2 regions of the Amycolatopsis sp. cmx-8-4 genome follow, and region 2 is predicted to be linked to the other one. Evidence: predicted binding sites of a transcription regulator. Region 2 holds the regulator's gene; the other holds the start of a gene.

Region 1 (10,322 bases), on a different contig from region 2:
CCCGATGGGATGAACATCTGCGCGCGGTCGCCGAACCGGGCGACACCGAGACCGCGGCGGTCCTCCCGCGCGCCAGCCGGGACGCCGCCGGCACGCGCGAAATGCTGCACCACGGCTTCGCGCCGCTGCGCGTGGTCGCGGTCCGCCCGGCCGACCGGATGATCCCCGAGGGCCCGCGCGGCACCCCGGGCGTCAAGATCCGCCGGGCCGAGCCCGGCGACCTCGACACCGCGGTGGCGCTGGGGATGGAGCTGCACTCCTTCGACGCCCAGTACGGCACGGTGAACCTGCGCTCGGGCGTCGAGGACATCCTGGCCAAGGACCTCGCCGAGCAGCTCAACCGGCCGGAACCGCCGTTGTGGATCGCCGAGCTGTACGGCCGCGCGCTCGGCATGGTGAACGTCCAGCACCCGGGCGAGACCGGCTGGATCAGCGACCGCGTCAAGGCCGAGCGCGTCGGTTACCTGTCGTCCTTGGCCGTCGCGGAGGCGGCGCGGTCGTCCGGTGTCGGCACCGCGCTGTCGGCCCACGCCCACCAGGTGCTCGACGGGGAGGGCACCGACGTCGTCCTGCTGCACCACGCCGCGGCGAACCCGCTTTCGACGCCGTTCTGGTACGCCCAGGGCTACCGGCCGCTGTGGACGTATTGGCAGCGTCGCCCAGCCGTTCGGTGAACTACTGGCGGATTACCGGTCGCACTCCGTCCTTATAGGCTGGCGCCAGGACTCGAGGGATGGGGAGCCGAAGTGAACGAGCGGGACGCCGCGCCCAGAGCACCCGAGGGCGTCGACACGGAGAAGCCGTCCGCGGCCCGGATCTACGACTGGTACCTCGGCGGTACCCAGAACTGGGCCGTGGACCGCGAGTTCGGGCGGCGCGTGGAACAGCAGTGGCCGCTCGTGCGCCCCGGCTCCAAGCAGAACCGCGAGTTCATGAACCGCGCCGTGCGCGCGGCGCTCAAGGCCGGGATCCGCCAGTTCATCGACCTCGGCTCCGGTGTCCCGACGGCCGGCAACGTCCACGAGGTCGTCGAGGCCGAGCTGCCGGACGAGCACGACGCGACGGTCGTCTACGTCGACTACGAGCCGGTCGCCGTCGCCCACGCGACGCTCATCCTCGAAGAGGAGGCGGCGACCGACTGGGCCGGCATCGTCCAGGCCGACATGCGCGACGCCAAGGCCGTGCTGCGCGCGGACGAGACGAAACGACTCATCGACTTCTCGAAGCCGGTCTGCGTGATGATGATGGCGGTGCTGCACTTCGTCGGCCCGGACGACGACCCGCACGGCCTGCTCAAGGCGTACCGCGACGCGCTCGCGCCGGGCAGCTGGCTGGCGATCTCGCAGATGAGCGAGGGTGACGGCGAAGGCGAGTCGCTGGCCGGGCTGCGGTGGTTCGTCGAGCAGTACCGGAAGACGAGCAACCCGGTGTGGCTGCGCACCCGCGAGGAGATCGAGCCGCTGTTCGGCGACTGGCCGATCCTGGAGCCGGGCATCGTGCACCTGCCGGACTGGCGGCCCGACCGGAAGCTGAACGTCCTGGAAGCCGAAGCCCGCCCGTACGCGTGGTGCGGTATCGCGGAGAAGCCTTTCGGATGAGCGAAGGAGCGCCGATCGCGCCGGCCGGGGTGGACACCGAGAAGCCGTCCGCCGCGCGCGTCTACGACTGGTACCTCGGCGGCAACCACCACTGGGCGGTCGACCGCGAGTTCGGCCGCCGCGTGGAGAAGGTGTGGCCGCTGATCCGGCCGATCTCGCGGCAGAACCGGGCGTTCATGAACCGCGTCGTCTCGGCCGCGATGGACGCCGGCGTCCGGCAGTTCGTCGACCTCGGCTCCGGCGTGCCGACCGCGGGCAACGTGCACGAGATCGTCCGGGAGCTGCTGCCCGACGGTGAACGCGCGTCGGTGGTCTACGTCGACTACGAACCGGTGGCGGCCGCGCATTCGCGGCTGATCCTGGAGAAGGAAGACGCGACGGACTGGGCGGGCCTGGTCGAGCGGGACATCCGGCGGCCCGCGGAGATCTTCGCGGACGACGTCGTGTCGGACCTGATCGACTGGTCGCGGCCGGTGTGCCTGCTGATGATCACGGTGATGCACTTCGTCGGCCCGTCCGACGACCCCGACGGCCTGATGGCGACGTACCGGGCGAAGCTGGCGCCGGGCAGCTGGCTGGCGCTGACGCACGGCACGTGCCGCGACGACGCCCCACCGGCCCGCGCGGCCGAGGTGAAACGATTCATCGACGCCTACCGCGCCACGACGAACCCCGCGTGGCTGCGCACGGCGGAAGAGCTGCTCCCCTGGTTCGGCGGCTGGCCGCTCTTGCCGCCGGGGATGACATCGTTGCCGGACTGGCGTCCCGACGAGCGTCCGACGGTGCTGGATCTGGAGACGCGGCCCTTCGCCTGGTGCGCCGTCGCCCGCCGCCCAAGCCTCTGACCTGCGCTTTCCGCACCGACCGATCGGGCGTGGCCCCAAACGCCCCAATGTGGCGTTGGGTGCATCTGACGCACCCAATGTGGCGTTCGGTGCGTCCAACGCACCCAACGCCACATTGGGGCGCTCTTGACCTTGCTGACCTGCGCTTTCCCTGATCGCTGTGGGCGAACGCACCATCGGAAACAAACACGCCTATCGGAGAGTTGAGCAAGGCAGACTCAACTACCCGAGGAGTGCACATGTCCGACACCCGCCTCCTGCCCGTGCTCCCGCTCGATGACGACGTCGTGCTGCCGGGCATGGTCGTCCCGCTCGACCTCACCGACACCGAGACGCGGGCCGCGGTGGAGTCCGCCCAGGCCGGCACGCCCAGCCAGGCGTCCTTCCCCGGCATCCGGTCGGCCGGCACCGCCAAGGCCGAGGTCCTGATCGTGCCGCGCGTCCACGGTGAGTACGCCGAGTACGGCACCGTCGCGACCGTCGAGCGCATCGGGCGCGTGCCCGGCGGCAAGGCCGCCGTCCTGCTGCGCGGCACCGCCCGCGCGCTCGTCGGCCGGATGGCCGACGGCCCCGGCGCCGCCCGCTGGGTGCACGCCGAGGACGCCCCCGAAACCACTGATGACCAGACCGCGAAGCTCGCGGCCGAGTACAAGGCCGTCGTCATCTCGATCCTCCAGCAGCGCGGCGGCTGGCAGCTGATGGACGCCGTCCAGCAGGTCGAGGACCCGTCCGCGGTCGCCGACCTGTCCGGCAACGCGCCGTACCTCGACACCGACCAGAAGGTCGAGCTGCTCACCACGCTCGACGTCACCGCGCGCCTGGAGAAGGCGCTCGAGTGGAGCAAGGAGCACCTGGCCGAGCTCGAGGTCACCGACACGATCCGCAAGGACGTCTCCGAAGGCATGGAGAAGCAGCAGAAGGAGTTCCTGCTGCGCCGCCAGCTCGAAGCGATCCGCAAGGAGCTGGGCGAGCTCGACGGCAGCACCGACGACACGGACTACCGCGCCCGCGTCGAAGGCGCGGAGCTGCCCGACGCCGTGAAGAAGGCCGCGCTGGCCGAGGTGGACAAGCTGGACCGGACGTCCGAGCAGTCCCCCGAGGGCGGCTGGATCCGCACCTGGCTGGACACCGTCCTGGAGCTGCCCTGGAACGAACGCACCGAGGACGTCTACGACATTGCGGCCGCACGAGCGGTGCTGGACGCCGACCACGCAGGTCTCGACGACGTCAAGGAACGCATCATCGAGTACTTGGCCGTCCGGAAGCGTCGCGCTGAGTCGGGTCTCGGCCCGGTCGGCGGACGTCGATCCGGCGCGGTGCTCGCCCTCGCGGGCCCTCCCGGGGTCGGCAAGACGTCGCTGGGTGAGTCCGTCGCGAAGGCCATGGGCCGCAAGTTCGTCCGGGTCGCCCTCGGCGGCATCCGCGACGAGGCGGAGATCCGCGGCCACCGCCGCACCTACGTCGGCGCGCTGCCCGGCCGGATCGTCCGCGCCATCAAGGAAGCCGGCTCGATGAACCCGGTCGTGCTGCTCGACGAGATCGACAAGATCGGCGCCGACTACCGCGGCGACCCGACCGCGGCGCTGCTCGAAGTGCTGGACCCGGAGCAGAACCACACGTTCCGCGACCACTACCTCGAGGTCGAGCTGGACCTGTCCGACGTCGTGTTCCTGGCGACGGCCAACGCCCTGGAAACCATCCCCGGCCCGCTGCTGGACCGGATGGAGCTGGTGACGCTGGACGGCTACACCGAGCACGAGAAGGTCACCATCGCCCGCGACCACCTGCTCCCCCGCGAGCTGGAGCGCGCCGGCCTGAGCGTTGCCGACGTCAGCCTGACGGACGCCGCGTTCAGCCGGATCGCCGCCGAGTACACCCGCGAGGCGGGCGTGCGCGCCGCGAACCGCACGATCGCGAAGGTGCTGCGCAAGATCGCGACCAAGGTGGCGCTGGACCAGGCCACCCTGCCGCTCACGATCGACGATTCCGACCTTCCGGACTACCTCGGCCGGCCGCGTCACCTGCCGGAGTCGTCGCTGCCCGCGTCGACCCAGCGGACCGCGACCCCCGGCGTGGCCACGGGCCTGGCGGTGACCGGTGCCGGCGGTGACGTCCTCTACATCGAGGCGTCGCTGGCGGACCAGGAGTCCGGCGCGTCCGGGCTGCAGCTGACCGGCCAGCTCGGCGACGTGATGAAGGAGTCCGTCCAGATCGCGCTGTCCTACCTGCGCTCGCACGGCGCGGAGCTGGAACTGCCGGTCGGTGACCTGAAGAACCGCGGCATCCACGTCCACGTGCCGGCCGGCGCGGTCCCGAAGGACGGGCCGTCGGCGGGCGTCACGATGACGACGGCGCTGGCGTCGCTGCTCTCGGGCCGCGTCGTGAAGGCGGACGTCGCGATGACCGGCGAGGTGTCCCTGACCGGCCGCGTCCTCCCGATCGGCGGCGTCAAGCAGAAGCTGCTGGCCGCCCACCGGGCCGGGATGAAGACGGTGATCATCCCGCAGCGCAACGAGCCGGACCTGGACGACGTCCCGGCCGAGGTGCTGTCCCAGCTGGACGTCCACGCGGTGGCGAACGTCCGCGAGGTCCTCGACCTCGCCCTGACCCCGGCTTCGACGCCGGTTGCCCAGGCGGCGTAACCCCGAACGCCGCCACCGAACGGCCGGTTTCCCTCTCCCCCAGGGAAACCGGCCGTTTCCTATGTCCGGACCGGAGCCGTCGACTCGCGTTCGACGAGGGAGACGTCGATCGTCACCGGGTGCTTCGGGCGTTCGCTCTTCTCGATCGAGTCCATCAGGATGGACACCGCCGTCGACGCCTTGCGCGCGATGTCCTGCGACACCGTCGTCAGCTTCGGCGTGACGTAGTTGCACAGGTCGAGGTCGTCGAAGCCGACCACCGAGATGTCCTCCGGGACGCGTGCGCCCGCCTCGGTCAGGCCGTGGACGATGCCGACCGCGAGGATGTCCGCCGTCGCGAACAACGCCGTCAGGCCCGGGTGGCGATCGGGTAGGGCGAGCCCGAGTTCGTGGCCTTCGGCGTACGTCGTGTTGACCGTCTCCACCAGGTCCGGCCGGGCGACGCCGGCGTCCGCGAACGCCTGGCAGAAGCCCTCGAAGCGTTCGTGGACCACGCCTACGCCGCTGAACGCCGGGCCGGCGAACAGGATGCGGCGGTGGCCGAGGTCCAGGAGGTGCCGGGCCGCGAGGCGGGCGCCCGCGAAGTCGTCCGAGCGCGTGCCCGTCGTCAGGCGGTTCGCCGAGTAGCTGTCGATCGCGACGACGTGGACCGCGCCGATCGTCTTCTTCGTCAGGTTGCCGACCTCCTCGTCGAGGAAACCCAGCAGGATCGCGCCGTCGAGGCTCCACGACCGCAGCGCCTCGGCGACCTCGTCCGGGTGGGCGACGCCGCGTAGCAGCAGGTGGTAGCCGTACTTGCGCAGCTCGCGCTCGATCAGGCCGACGATCGCCATGGTGTGCGGGCTGATCATCAGGCTGTCCTCGTCGGCGGCCGGCACCAGCAGGCCGACCAGCCGGGACGCCTTCGTCGCGAGGCTGCGGGCCGACGCGCTCGGGACGTAGCCGAGCTCGGCCGCGATGCGCTGGACCTTCTCGATGGTCCCGGGTGAGACGCGCGCGCGGTTGCCGTTCATCACGTTCGACACGGTCATCATGCTCACGCCCGCCTGCTCGGCGACCTCCCGCAGCGTGACGCGCACCCTCGGTCTCCTCTCGCTCACCCGGGCCCCAGGTTACGGGACCGGCCGTTGACAAGCGGCCGGGGACGACATTACCGTCTATCAAGGTATAGCGCTAAACCTAATCGCCGCGGACCTGGGTCCGCACCCTTCGCCGCGCTCCGGAAACCGTTGAGCCAGAACGGGAGTCCCGTGACCACAGACCTCTCGACCAGCCCGCTGACCACACCCGCCGAGCAGGCGGCGCCGTGGTGGCGCGGTGCGGTCATCTACCAGATCTACCCACGCAGTTTCGCCGACGGGAACGGCGACGGCACCGGTGACCTCGCCGGCGTCCGCGCCCGCCTGCCCCACCTCAAACGCCTCGGCGTGGACGCCATCTGGTTCACGCCCTGGTACTCCTCGCCGCTGGCCGACGGCGGGTACGACGTCGCCGACTACCGCGTCATCGACCCGGCGTTCGGCACCCTCGACGAGGCCGAACAGCTGATCGCCGAAGCCGCCGGGCTGGGCATCAAGACCATTGTGGACATCGTCCCCAACCACGTCTCGGACCAGCACGAGTGGTTCCGGGCCGCACTGGCCGCCGGGCCGGGATCGCCGGAACGCCAACGGTTCTGGTTCCGCCCGGGCCGCGGCGAGCACGGCGAGCGGCCGCCGACGGACTGGGAGTCCAGCTTCTCCGGCGGCACCTGGACGCGCACCACGAACCCGGACGGCACGCCCGGCGACTGGTACCTGCACCTGTTCGCGCCCGAGCAGCCGGACCTCAACTGGAACCACCCGGACGTCCGCGCCGAGCACGAGCGCGTGCTGCGCTTCTGGTTCGACCGGGGCGTCGCGGGCATCCGCATCGACTCCGCGACCATGCCGGTCAAGGACCCGGCGCTGCCCAACGAGGTGACGCCGGAGGCGCACCCGTTCGTCGACCGCGACGAGATCCACGACATCTACCGCGGCTGGCGGGCCGTCGCCGACTCCTACGCTGAGCCGCGGGTCCTGGTCGGCGAGGTCTGGCTGGCCGACCCGCACCGCTTCGCCCGCTACCTGCGGCCGGACGAGATGCACACGGCGTTCAACTTCGACTTCATGATGCGCCCGTGGGACGCCGGCGAGCTGCGCACCGCCATCGTGTCCACTTTGGACGCCCACGGCCCGGTCGGCGCGCCGCCGACGTGGGTGCTGTCCAACCACGACGTCACCCGCGCGGCCACTCGCTACGGCCGCGAGGACAGCTCGTTCGGCTTCGTGGGCCGGGCCTTCGGCATCCCCACCGACCTGGCGAAGGCTCAACGACGAGCCCGCGCGGCCGCGCTGCTGTCGGCGGCTTTGCCCGGCTCGCTCTACGTCTACCAGGGCGACGAGCTGGGCCTGCCCGAGGTCGAGGACCTGCCGCTGGACGTCCTGCAGGACCCGATGCACTTCCGCTCCGGCGGCACCGACCCCGGCCGTGACGGCTGCCGCGTCCCGCTGCCCTGGACGTCCGACGCGGGCAGCGCGTTCGGCTTCGGCGCCGGAACCCCCTGGCTGCCCCAGCCGGCGAACTGGGGTGACTACTCGGTCGAGCGGCAGGACGGCGATCCCCGGTCGATGCTGACGCTCTACCGCACCATGATCGCGCTGCGCCGGGCCGAACCGGCGTTGCGCGGGGAGGAGTTCGCCTGGGCGGGCGAAGACGGCGACGACATCCTCGCCTTCCGCCGTGGCGACGACCTGCTCTGCCTGGTCAACTTCGGCGAAACCCCGATCGACCTGCCCGCCCACCTCGAAGTCCTGCTCGCCAGCGAAGAGCTGGCCGACTCCCAGTTGCCCACCGACACAGCCGTCTGGCTGCGAGTCCAGTAACCCGCCAGGAGTGACGATGAAGTCCTCGAAGATCGCCGCGGTCTGCCTGTGCGCCGCCGCCGCGCTGACCGCCTGTTCCGGTGGCGACGACACCACCACCGCCGACGGCAAGACCGTCGTCAAGGTGTCCATCGAACCGGGCCTGGACCAGGGCGCGGTCGCCGCGTTCAATACCCGGGTCACGCAGTTCGAAACCGCGAACCCGAAGATCGACCTGGTCCCGCAGGAGTTCAAGTGGGACGCGACGACGTTCACCGCGCAGCTGGCGGGCGGCACGCTCCCCGACGTCCTGACCATGCCGTTCACCGACGGCCGCGGCCTGATCGAACGCCGGCAGCTCGCCGACATCAGCGGGCTGGTCGACCAGCTGCCGTACGCGAAGAAGTTCAACCCCGAAGTCGCGAAGGCCGGCTCGGCCGACGACGGCAAGATGTGGGCCGTCCCGATCGCCGCGCACGGCCAGGCGCTGCACTACAACCGGACGCTGTTCAAGCAGGCCGGCCTCGACCCGGACAAGCCACCGTCCACTTGGGACGAGATCCGCACGGACGCGAAGCAGATCGCCGAGAAGACCGGCCAGGCCGGGTACGCCCAGCTGACCACCGACAACACCGGCGGGTGGATCCTCGCCACGCTCGACTACGCCTTCGGCGGCCGCACCGAGCAGCTGGCCGGCGACAAGGCGACGGCGACGCTGAACACGCCGCAGATGGCCCGCGCGCTGCAGACCATCCACACCATGCGCTGGGACGACAACAGCATGGGCGCCAACTTCCTCTACGACTGGAACGGCATCAACCAGGACTTCGCCGCCGGCCGGATCGGGATGTACGTCTCCGGCGGCGGCAACTACGGCTCGCTGAAGGCGCAGAACGCGATCAAGGCGGACGACTACGGCGTCACGGCCCTGCCGCTGGACGGCCCGAACGCCGGTGTCCTCGGCGGCGGCACGCTCGCCGGCGTCAACGCCAAGGCGAACGACGCCGTGCAGGCCGCGGCGGTGAAGTGGATCGACTTCTACTACCTGAGCAAGCAGGCCGACCAGGCCGCGGCCGTCGCCGACGCGAAGGCGACCGCGGACTCCGGCGAGGCCGTCGGCTCGCCCGAGCTGCCGGTGTTCGACAAGGCGACCTTCGACCAGCGGATGGGCTGGATCGCGCAGTACGTCAACGTGCCGGTGAAGCAGATGACGCCGTACACGGACAAGATGTTCGGCCAGCCGCTGATCCCGGAGCCGACACGCTCCACGCAGCAGGTCTACGGCCTGCTCGACCCGGTGGCGCAGAAGGTCCTGACCGACCGCGGCGCGGACATCCCCGCCCTGCTGGCCGACGCGCAGACGCAGGCCCAGGCGTTGCTGGACAAGCCGTGACGCTCACGGCGGCCCGGCCGGCGGCGGTGACCCCGCCCCCGGCCCGGGCCCGCCGCCGGCGCACCCCGCTGACGTGGGTGCGCGGCGGCCTCGGCACGGTGCTGTTCCTGCTGCCGATGCTGGCCGTGTTCGGGCTGTTCTCGTGGCGGCCGATCGGCCAGGCCGTCGTGATGAGCTTCCAGCAGACGAACCTCGTCTCCGACCCGGTGTTCGTCGGGCTGGACAACTATCGCGCTGTCCTCGGTGATCCGCAGCTGTGGAACGCCGTCGGCAACACGCTGTGGTTCGCCGTGCTCGCGCTGCTGCTCGGCTACCCGATCCCGCTCGCCGCCGCGGTGCTGATGAGCGAGGTCCGCCGGGCGAAGGGCCTCTACAGCGCGCTGGCCTACCTGCCGGTGGTGATCCCGCCGGTGGTGGCCGTGCTGCTGTGGAAGTTCTTCTACGACGCGAGCCCGAACGGCGTGTTCAACACCGTGCTGGGCGCGGTCGGGATCAGCCCGGCGCCGTGGCTGCAGTCGGCGTCGACGGCGATGTTCTCGCTGGTCGCGGAGGCGACGTGGGCCGCGGCCGGCGCCACGATCATCATCTACCTCGCCGCCCTGACCAGCGTCCCGCCCGAGCAGTACGAGGCGGCCGAGATCGACGGCGCGTCGGTCCGGGGCAAGGTCTGGCACGTCACGCTGCCGCACCTGCGCGGCGTCCTGCTGATCACGTTCATCCTGCAGATCGTCGGCACGGCCCAAGTGTTCCTCGAGCCGTTCCTGTTCACCGGCGGCGGCCCGGCGCGGTCGACGACCACGATCCTGCTGCTCGTCTACGACTACGCCTTCGCCGACAGCCTCGGCGGCGACTACGGCGCCGCGACGGCGTTGAGCGTCCTGCTCGCCCTGGTGCTGGGCCTGTTCTCCGCCGTGTACTTCCGCCTCACCCGCGCCTGGAGCAAGTCATGACGCGCGCCCTGC
Region 2 (10,322 bases):
CGTCGTGAAACTGCAGGTCGACGGCCGGAAGGTCCGAGGGGAGAAGCGGCGCGCGGAGATCATCGCGGCGACGCTGAGGGTGATCGAGCGGGACGGCGTCGCGGGCGTCACCCACCGCACGGTCGCGACGGAGGCCGGCGTCCCCACGACGTCCACGACGTACCACTTCTCGTCCCTGGACGACCTCCTGATCGCGACGCTCATCTCGTGCGCCCGCGACATGGCGACCGAGGTCTACTGGATGATCGACCGCGCCCGCGCGCGCGGCAGCCGCGGCGCCGACGAGGTGGCCGGCCTGCTGGCGGAGGCGTTGGGACCGCGCCGCGGCCGCACGATGGCGGAGTACGAGCTGTACCTGCTCGCGGCCCGCAAGCCCGAGCTGCGCCCGGCCGCGCGCCGCTGGCTGGACGTCCTGACGTCGATGGTCCGCCACGACGACGAGGTGTCGTTCCGGGTCTTCCTGGCCGGCATCGACGGGCTGCTGATCCAGGGCTTGATCGACGACGAGCCGCCGTCCGCGGACGAGCTTCGCCCGGTTGTCGCCTACCTGCTGAAACCCCGGTGATCTAGCGTCGGCGCATGACGACGAAGCAAGAAGCCGCAGAGGCCGTTCTGGCCGCGAAGGTCCGGCTCGGCCTCAGCTGGGCCCAGCTCGCCGAAACCCTGGACGCGCCGCTCGCCTGGACGACGTCCGCGCTGCTCGGCCAGCACCCGGTGCCTTTGGAACTGGCCGCGAAGGCCGCGCAGGTCCTGGAGCTCGACGCCGATGCCGAAGCCGCGTTGCGCCTGCAGCCGACGCGCGGCGCGCTCGACGACGTGGTGCCCACCGACCCGACGATCTACCGCTTCTACGAGGTACTGCAGGTCTACGGGCCCACGATCAAGGAGCTCATCCACGAGCAGTTCGGCGACGGGATCATGAGCGCGATCAACTTCAAGCTCGACGTCTCGCGCCGGGAGGACCCGGGCGGCGAGCGCGTGGTCGTCACCATGGACGGCAAGTTCCTGAAATATCAGTGGGGCTGAGCTGCCCGTCTTGGGTAGCTTGCCGATCATGCGGACATTCGGCGACTACGAACTCGACGACGACCGGGCGCGGCTGGACCTCGATGTGGTGTGGAAGTTCCTCTCCACCGAGGCGTACTGGGGCCGCTGGCGCACCCGCGCGCAGATCGAGGCGGCCGTCGAAGGCTCGTGGCGGGTCGTCGGCGCCTACCGCGGCGGCGAGCTGGTCGGCTTCGCCCGGGCGTTCTCCGACGGCGTCTCGTCGGCGTACCTGGCCGACGTGTTCGTAGTGGACTCCGCGCGCGGAACCGGCGTCGGCAAGGAGATCGTCCGCGAGATGATCGACAACGGTCCGGGTGCGGGCTTCCGCTGGATGCTGCACACCGCCGACGCGCACGGGCTGTACCGGCAGTTCGGCTTCGGTGAGCACACGAAGGGCCGCTACCTGGAGCGCGAGGGCGTCAACGCGGAGTCGTTGCGCTGAAAGGCTTCGGCCGGGGCGGGACCGGGGTGTCGTTGCCGATACCCCGATCCGGCGCCGTCAGCCCTTGTTCTCGTAGACCGGTGTGAGCACGGCGCGGGCCAGCGTGTGGCCGAACATGTTGAAGCCGAGGAACGCCGGCGTCGAGTCTTCGCCGATCTCGAGCTTGTCGACGTCGAGCGCGTGCACCGCGAAGTAGTAGCGGTGCGGGCCGTGTCCGGGCGGGGGCGCCGCGCCGAGGTACTGCTTGACGCCGCCGTCGCCCTTGAGCGTCACCGCGCCGTCGGGCAGGCCGGAGCCGTCGCCCGCGCCCGCGCCCGAAGCCAGCTCCGTCACCGTCGCCGGGAGGTTGAACGCGGCCCAGTGCCAGAAGCCGCTGCCGGTGGGCGCGTCCGGGTCGTAGCAGGTCACGACGAAGCTCTTGGTCTCCGCCGGGAAGCCCTCCCACGCCAGGTGCGGCGAGCGGTCCTCGCCGCCGGCGCCGAAGATGCCGGACAAGTGGGGCGTCGCCAGCGTTTCGCCGTCGGCGACGTCGTTGCTGCGGAGGGTGAAGGACGGCACGTCGGGCAGGGATTCGTACGGGCCGGGTTGCTGCGGCATGGATCCTCCTGATCACGGAACTGGAGACGTCCGCCAGGTTAGGCCCCGGAGCGCGACCCCGCGTGTCAGGGACGGATCTCAGGGTTCTTCGGGGGGTTACCCCCATGTACTGGGTGGTGCCACGGTCCTAACGTTTTCCTGGCAGAGGGAAACTTCACTGAGGGGACCAAAGACCATGGCGCGCCCGCTTCTGGCTCTGGGTGGCATCGCACTGATCGGCGTCGGCCTGGCGACCGCGTTCGGCTGGGGCTGGGGATCGGACTTCCAGAACGACAACACGCTTTCGCAGACGATCCGCAGCGTGAAGCTGGAAGGCGACTCGGGCGGGGTGAAGATCCGCACCGGCACCGGGCCGTCGACCGTGCACCAGGAGATCAACTACCACTGGCGCGGCAACCCGGGCGACACCTTCTACCGCGTCGACGGCGACCAGCTCGTGCTCGGCGACTGCGGGAACAACTGCTCGGTCGACTTCGAGGTCGTCGTGCCGGCCGGCGTGCCGGTCACCGGCAAGGTCGACTCGGGTGGCCTGGACATCGCCGGCGTGGCGAGCGTCGACGTCGAAGCCGACTCCGGGAGCGCGCGCGTCGAAGACGTCTCCGGCGCGGTGAAGCTCCACCTCAGCAGCGGGTCCATCGACCTGCACGATGTCGGCGCGGTGACGGTGCAGAGCGATTCCGGCAGCGTGACCGGCGACGGCGTGCGCGGCCCGGTCGACGTCGGCGCCGACAGCGGCCGCGTCGAGTTCACGCTGGCGCAGGCGAACGACGTCAAGGTGCACGCCGACAGCGGCAGCATCGAGCTGACCGTGCCGGGCGGCCCGTACCGCGTCCAGGGCGACAGCGACAGCGGGCACCGCGAGATCGACGTCCCGACCGACGGGTCCGCCGCGCACACGCTCGACCTCAACACCGACAGCGGCAGCGTCACGGTCCGCGCGGCCTGACACTTCTCTTACACCGACTTTTCTTACACACGGGGGAAATTCCGATGGGCAAGATCGAACAGCGCGTGCTGGCGGCCGCGCTGCTGGGGGCCGTCGCGATGTTCGGCGTCGTGGGTTTCACGCGCGGCGAGAACGCCGAGACGCCGGCGCAGGGGGTGCCGGTCACGGTCGATTCCCACTATCGGGTGACTTCGTGGGACGGCACCGCGGCGGAAACCGTTGCGCTGCAAGGAACTCCGGATTTCTTCTTCTCCACCTGGACCGGCCGCCGCTCCTGAATTGTCGGGGGCCGCTGTTAGGAAGGGGGCACGCCGAAAGCCGGCGTGCAGGGGGAGGAACCAGATCATGGACATGCGCCGGGTCGTCGCGTTCGTCGCGGCGGTCGTGGTCCTGGTGGCGGTGCCGGCCGTCGCGGAGGCAGCCGTCCTGCCGTGGCACCCGTGTGCCACCCAGCAAGAACCGGCCGCCGAATGCTCGGCGGTCGACGTGCCGATAGACCGCACGCGACCAAGCCTGGGTTCGGCGCGGCTCGCGCTGGCCCGGCTGCCGGCGCTCGATCCGGCCCACCGGATCGGCTCGCTGCTGGTGAACCCCGGCGGGCCGGGCGGCTCCGGTGTCGGGTTCGTGCAGTACGGCGGGCTGGCGTCGCCGGACCTCGCGCGGTTGCGCGAGCGGTACGACATCGTCGGCTTCGACCCGCGCGGCGACTGGTTCAGCACGCCGCGGATCACCTGTGACCCGGTCACGCTGTACGACCCGGCGCTGGACCGGTTCCCGGCGACCGGGCCGGGGTTCGACGCGTTGGTGGCGCACAACCGCGCGGCGGGCCGGGACTGCCTGGCCCGCACCGGGCCGCTGCTGGCGAACGCCGACACGCAAAGCGCGGCCGAGGACATCGAGACGATCCGGGCCGCACTCGGCGAAGCGAAGATCTCGTGGCTCGGCCTCTCGTACGGCACCGAGCTGGGCGCGGTCTACGCGTCGAAGCACCCGGACCGGGTGGGCTCGATGGTGCTCGACGGCGCCATCGACCACGCCCGGCCGCTGCGCCGGGCGATCCTTGAGGAGGCCGCGGCCACCGAGGACGCGCTGGTCCGGTTCGCGGACTGGTGCCGCGGCTCGGCGGACTGCGCGCTGCGGGGCCGGGACGTCCTGCGCTTCTACGACGACGTCGTGGCCCGGGCGGGCAGCGGTGCCGTCTGGTCGAGCGAGCTGGGGCGGTCCGCGACGGCCGACGAGATCTCGGCGGGCGTCTACAACCACCTCTACATCCGCGAGGAGTGGCCCGCGCTGGGCCGGGCGCTGGCCGCGGCCGGCGGGGAGTTCCCCGACGCCAAGGGCCTGACCGAGCGGAACCAGTTCCGCTCCCCGATCTACGGGGCCTACCGGGCGATCGGCTGCCACGACTTCCCGTCGCCGTTCACCGGCCCCGCGGACATGGGGCTGATGGCCGGGTTGCTCCGCATCGCGGCACCGCACAGCTGGCGGTACTCCGAGTACTGGGACTTCACGAGCGGCTGCACCGGCTGGCCGGTCCCGGCCAAGAACCCGCCACAGCCCCACCCGGTGCACGGCGCCCCGCCGATCCTGGTGGTCGGCGGCGCCCACGACCCGGCGACGCCGCTGCCCTGGGCTCGCGGCCTGGCGGCGAGCATCGACGGCGCGGTACTGCTGACCCGGACCGACGACGGCCACACGGGGCTGTTCAACTCCGCGTGCGCCCGCGCGGCCGAGGTGGACTACCTGCTGAGCGGCCGCCCGCCGGCGCAGGGAACGGTCTGCCGGTGAGCACGCTGTGCTCGGCCGGCCCCGCGTCGGCCGAGGTACCGGGCCGGCCGTTCGGCGGGCGCGCACCGTGCCCAGCCGAAGGTCCGTTCAGGCCTTCCCATCCCAGGTGGACTCCCTGGTGAGCGGCCTCACACCCCCTCGGGACCAGGTCTGTCGCCGACTCCGGGAACAAGAACCCCGGACCGCTCGTTAGCCACCATGTAAGGTTGAGCGCAGTCGACTCAAGTCCGACTTGACGAGTCGCGCGAAGACCCGATACAACTTGCCAGTACCTCGCTTAAGGCGAGGACGAATTTGCAGGTCACGAACCATAGCAGGCATACACAGGAGGAAGCACCATGGCGCGAGCGGTCGGCATCGACCTCGGCACGACCAACTCGGTCGTCGCCGTCCTGGAGGGCGGCGAGCCGACGGTCATCGCCAACTCGGAAGGCTCCCGGACCACCCCGTCGATCGTCGCCTTCGCCAAGAACGGCGAAGTGCTGACCGGTCAGCCGGCGAAGAACCAGGCGGTCACGAACGTCGACCGGACCATCCGGTCCGTGAAGCGGCACGTCGGTACCGACTGGAAGACCGAGATCGACGGCAAGAACTACACGTCGCAGGAGATCAGCGCGCGAGTGCTGATGAAGCTGAAGCGCGACGCCGAGGCGTACCTGGGCGAGACGATCACCGACGCGGTGATCACCGTCCCGGCGTACTTCGAGGACGCGCAGCGGCAGGCCACCAAGGAAGCCGGCCAGATCGCCGGCCTGAACGTGCTCCGCATCGTCAACGAGCCGACCGCCGCCGCGCTGGCGTACGGCCTGGACAAGGGCGAGAAGGAACAGACCATCCTGGTCTTCGACCTCGGTGGCGGCACGTTCGACGTCTCGCTGCTGGAGATCGGCGAGGGCGTCGTCGAGGTCCGCGCGACCTCCGGTGACAACCACCTCGGTGGCGACGACTGGGACGAGCGCATCGTCAAGTGGCTGGTCGACAAGTTCAAGGCCACGAACGGCATCGACCTCACCAAGGACAAGATGGCGCTGCAGCGCATCCGTGAGGCTTCCGAGAAGGCGAAGATCGAGCTGTCCAGCTCGAACTCGGCCGGCATCAACCTGCCCTACATCACGGTCGACGCCGACAAGAACCCGCTGTTCCTCGACGAGCAGCTCTCCCGCGCCGAGTTCCAGAAGATCACCTCGGACCTGCTCGAGCGCACCCGCAACCCGTTCAACAACGTGATCCGCGACGCCGGCATCGCCGTCGGCGACATCGACCACGTCGTGCTCGTGGGTGGTTCCACCCGCATGCCGGCCGTGTCGGACCTGGTCAAGGAGCTGACCGGCGGCCGCGAGCCGAACAAGGGCGTGAACCCGGACGAGGTCGTCGCGGTCGGCGCGGCGTTGCAGGCCGGTGTGCTCAAGGGTGAGGTCAAGGACGTCCTGCTGCTGGACGTGACCCCGCTGTCGCTGGGCATCGAGACCAAGGGTGGCGTGTTCACCAAGCTCATCGAGCGCAACACCACGATCCCGACCAAGCGCTCGGAGATCTTCTCCACCGCGGACGACAACCAGCCGTCGGTGCAGATCCAGGTGTTCCAGGGTGAGCGCGAGATCGCGGCGCACAACAAGAAGCTCGGCATGTTCGAGCTGACCGGTCTCCCGCCGGCCCCGCGTGGCGTGCCGCAGATCGAGGTCACCTTCGACATCGACGCGAACGGCATCGTGCACGTCCTGGCGAAGGACCTGGGCACGAACAAGGAGCAGTCGATGACGATCACCGGTGGCTCCGCGCTGCCGAAGGACGACATCGAGCGGATGGTCAAGGACGCCGAGGCGCACGCCGAGGAGGACAAGACCCGTCGCGAAGAGGCCGAGACCCGCAACCAGGCGGAGACGCTGGTCTACCAGACCGAGAAGTTCCTCAAGGACAACGACGACAAGCTGCCCGAGGACCTCAAGGGCAAGGTCAAGTCCGCGATCGACGAGTCGAACGAAGCCCTGAAGGGCACCGACTCGGCGAAGATCCGCGAGTCGATCGAGAAGCTGAACACCGCTTCGCAGGAACTGGGCACCGCCCTGTACGCCAACGCGAACGCCGACGCCGCGGCCGGTGCGGCCGGAGCTTCGGGTGCGGCCGGTGACACCGGCGCGGCCGGTGCTCAGGACAAGGCCGACGACGTGGTGGACGCCGAGATCGTCGAAGAGGACGAGAAGAAGTGACCCACAGCTACGACGAATCCGAGAACCAGGGCCGCGGCCCCGAGGAGCCGGTGGTCGTGCGTGATCGACGTCGCGTGGACCCGCAGACCGGGCAGGTTCGCCCGCCCGGTCCGGCCCACGCGGCGCCGGAGCCCGAGGCGCCCGTGGAACACGCGGGCCCCTCGCTCGGCGAGTCCATCATGGACGATTCGGTGGCCGTGGTCTCCGACGTCGAGAAGGAGCTCTCCGAGCGCACCGCCGACCTCCAGCGGCTGCAGGCGGAGTACGCCAACTACCGCAAGCGCGTCGAGCGTGACCGCGAGGCGGTCGTGATCGGCGCGAAGGCGACGGTGGTCAACGACCTGCTGCCGCTGCTCGACGACCTCGAGCGGGCCGACCAGCACGGTGACCTCACTGGCGCGTTCAAGGCCGTCGGCGACAAGCTGATCAGCGGTCTGCAGCGCGCGGGGCTCGAGTCGTTCGGCACCGAGGGCGAGCCCTTCGACCCGAGCGTGCACGAGGCCGTGCAGCACAACACCTCGCCGGACGTGGCGGGCCCGACGGTCACCGTGGTCATGCGCCGCGGCTACCGCTTCGGCGACCGCGTGCTGCGGGCGGCGCTGGTCGGCGTGACCGACCACGAGCCCGGGGCGGCCCCGGTGGACCCGCCGGTCGGTGGCGAGCTGCCGCTCGACGGCGGACTCGATGAGCAGCAGCAGTAAGCAGTATCCGGTTCCAGCGGAAGGAGGAGGCGCCCGATGAGTGCTCGGGAATGGATCGGTAAGGACTTCTACCGGGAACTGGGCGTCTCCTCCGACGCCACGGCGGACGAGATCAAGAAGGCCTACCGCAAGCTGGCCAAGGAGAACCACCCGGACGCGAACGCCGGCAACGCGCAGGCGGAGCAGAAGTTCAAGTCGGTCTCCGAGGCCTACGGTGTGCTCTCCGACGCGAGCAAGCGCAAGGAGTACGACGAGGCGCGGCGCCTGTTCGGCGGCTCGGGTGGTGGTGGGTTCAACTTCCCCACCGGCGGCGGTTCCGGCGGCTTCGACATGGGCGACATCTTCGGCCAGGCCGGCGCGGGTGCGGGCCAGCAGGGCGGGATGGGCGGGCTCGGCGACATCCTCGGCGGGCTGTTCGGCCGCGGCCGGTCGTCTGCGGGCGCGACGGCGAACCGGCCGCAGCGCGGTGCCGACGTCGAGACGGACGTCCGGATCGACTTCACCGAAGCGGTCAAGGGCGCGACCCTGCCGCTGCGGCTGTCGAGCCCGGCGACCTGTTCGACGTGCGGCGGCAACGGCGCGAAGCCGGGCACGTCGCCGCGGACCTGCCCGACCTGCAGTGGGTCGGGCCTGGTCAGCCGGAGCCAGGGCGCGTTCGCGTTCTCGGAGCCGTGCCGCGACTGCCGCGGCCGCGGGCAGATCATCGACGACCCGTGCCCCGAGTGCGGCGGCGAAGGCATCAGCACGCGGACCCGCACGCTGACCGTCCGGATCCCGCCGGGCGTCGACGACGACCAGCGCATCCGGCTGGCCGGTCAGGGCGAGCCGGGCCGGGGTGGCGCGCAGGCGGGTGATCTGTACGTCCGGGTGCACGTGGCTCCGCACGCGTTGTTCGGGCGCAAGGGACTCGACCTGACGATCGCGGTGCCGGTGGACTTCACCGAGCTCACGCTCGGCACCACGATCACGGTGCCGACCCTCGAGGGCAAGGTCTCGCTCAAGGTGCCGCCGGGCACGGCCAGCGGGCGGGTGCTGCGTGTGCGCGGCAAGGGCATCGCGAAGCGCGACGGTGCGCAAGGTGACCTGCTCGTCACCCTGCAAGCGGCGATTCCCGCCAAACTGGACGACAAGGCGCGCGAGGCTCTGCAGTCGTACGCCGAGGCGATGGCCGGGCACGACCCCCGGCCGGAGATCACTGAGCTGCTCGAAGGCAGGTGAGTGGGATGTTCGGCGGGATTCCCCCGGAGGGGGACGAAGAGACCCCGGTGTTCGTCATCTCGGTGGCGGCCCAGCTGGCGGGGATGCACGCGCAGACGTTGCGCACCTACGACCGGCAGGGCCTGGTGTCGCCGGGCCGCACCTCCGGTGGCGGGCGCCGCTACTCGATGCGGGACATCGCGCTGCTGCGCGAGGTCCAGCGGCTGTCGCAGGAAGACGGCGTGAACCTGGCCGGCATCAAGCGCATCATCGAGCTGGAGAACCAGGTCGACGCGCTGCGGGCGAGGCTGTCGGAGATCACCGAGGAACTGGCCGCGGCGTACGCCGCCGGGGAGCAGGCCGCGGCGGCGGCGCACGCTTCCTACCGCCGGGACCTGGTCCCGATGAACCAGCAGACCGCGATGGTGGTCTGGCGCCCCAAGCGCCGTTAGCTCGCAAGGTCCGTGAAGGCCTCCTTACCGGCTCTTAAAGCCGGTAAGGAGGCCTTCACGGCTTTCAAGCCCGGGCGCGTCAGGGCTTGAAGCTCAGCAGCTGCTTCACCTCGGCGCTGCGCGACTCGATGACGCGGCGGGCCAGGTCGCGGGCCTGGGCGTTGACGCCGCCGCTCGTGCCGTTCTCCGTCTGGGCCAGCTCGACGGCTCCTTGCTGCTGACCCGTCAGGACATCCAGGAACTTGCGGCCGAACTCCGTGTCCGGTGCGGTCTTCAGCGCGCCCACCAGGTCCGGGGCGGTCATCTTCATGCCGCCGTGGCCGGCGTGGACCGCCGGGTTCATATCCATCGTCTCGGGCTGGTTCCAGCTGCTCAGCCAGCTCTTCATGTCGTTGATCTCGGTCTGCTGCGTCGACTCGATCGCCGCCGCCAGGACCTTCAGATCCGCGGGCAGCTGCCGCGTCTGCGCCAGGCGGGCGATCTCGATGCCCTGCTGGTTCTGGGGGATCAGCATCTGCAGGAACATCACGTCGGCCGCGTTGTACGCCGGGGCGGCCGCCGTCGCGCCGCTGCCGCATCCGGCCAGCAGCAGTGCGACGGCGACCAGCAGGAACCTCACTGGCGCTGCCAGAGGGCCGGGGTGTTCGGCGGCTCCCAGCCCGCGATCGCCGTGTGCGGCTGGAGGCAGCGGTAGCTCGCGCCGCCGTACGTGACGACGTCACCGGCCTTGTACGCCGTGCCCGCGGCCCACGTTCCGCCGGCCGGCGGGGTCGTCGTCGGGGGCGGGGTCGTGGTGGGCGGCGGGGTCGTGGTCGGCGGCGGCGTGGTGGTGGGCGGCGGGGTCGTCGTGCCGCCACCACCGATCTGGAGGTCGACGCAGCTGTAGAACGCGTTGGACGTGTCGGAGATGTTCCAGATGGCCAGCACCTTCACCCGGCCTGAATA

The links. Region 2 encodes HspR, which represses chaperone genes until heat shock. Its sites were predicted from a motif close to ANNTTGAGTNNNNNNNACTCAANNT; they were not measured.
Region 1: lon (endopeptidase La) is a predicted target of HspR. The motif match lies at 2,644-2,668, and genes of this name have one in related genera.

The regions. Positions count from the first base shown of each region.
Region 1 covers NZ_JAEBDZ010000009.1:90,793-101,114, forward strand. The annotation lists gene ACLJQZ_RS20700 (GNAT family N-acetyltransferase) at 1-674, shown strand, start outside; gene ACLJQZ_RS20705 (SAM-dependent methyltransferase) at 747-1,598, shown strand; gene ACLJQZ_RS20710 (SAM-dependent methyltransferase) at 1,595-2,443, shown strand; gene lon (endopeptidase La) at 2,683-5,085, shown strand; gene ACLJQZ_RS20720 (LacI family DNA-binding transcriptional regulator) at 5,145-6,164, opposite strand; gene ACLJQZ_RS20725 (glycoside hydrolase family 13 protein) at 6,336-7,988, shown strand; gene ACLJQZ_RS20730 (ABC transporter substrate-binding protein) at 8,005-9,360, shown strand; gene ACLJQZ_RS20735 (carbohydrate ABC transporter permease) at 9,357-10,310, shown strand; gene ACLJQZ_RS20740 (carbohydrate ABC transporter permease) at 10,307-10,322, shown strand, end outside.
Region 2 covers NZ_JAEBDZ010000053.1:2,938-13,259, reverse strand. The annotation lists gene ACLJQZ_RS47055 (DMT family transporter) at 1-8, shown strand, start outside; gene ACLJQZ_RS47050 (TetR/AcrR family transcriptional regulator) at 5-565, shown strand; gene cynS (cyanase) at 580-1,026, shown strand; gene ACLJQZ_RS47040 (GNAT family N-acetyltransferase) at 1,055-1,489, shown strand; gene ACLJQZ_RS47035 (YbhB/YbcL family Raf kinase inhibitor-like protein) at 1,547-2,086, opposite strand; gene ACLJQZ_RS47030 (DUF4097 family beta strand repeat-containing protein) at 2,262-3,032, shown strand; gene ACLJQZ_RS47025 (hypothetical protein) at 3,077-3,310, shown strand; gene ACLJQZ_RS47020 (alpha/beta hydrolase) at 3,378-4,820, shown strand; gene dnaK (molecular chaperone DnaK) at 5,159-7,027, shown strand; gene grpE (nucleotide exchange factor GrpE) at 7,024-7,728, shown strand; gene dnaJ (molecular chaperone DnaJ) at 7,765-8,946, shown strand; gene ACLJQZ_RS47000 (heat shock protein transcriptional repressor HspR) at 8,952-9,377, shown strand; gene ACLJQZ_RS46995 (DUF305 domain-containing protein) at 9,457-9,996, opposite strand; gene ACLJQZ_RS46990 (lytic polysaccharide monooxygenase) at 9,993-10,322, opposite strand, start outside.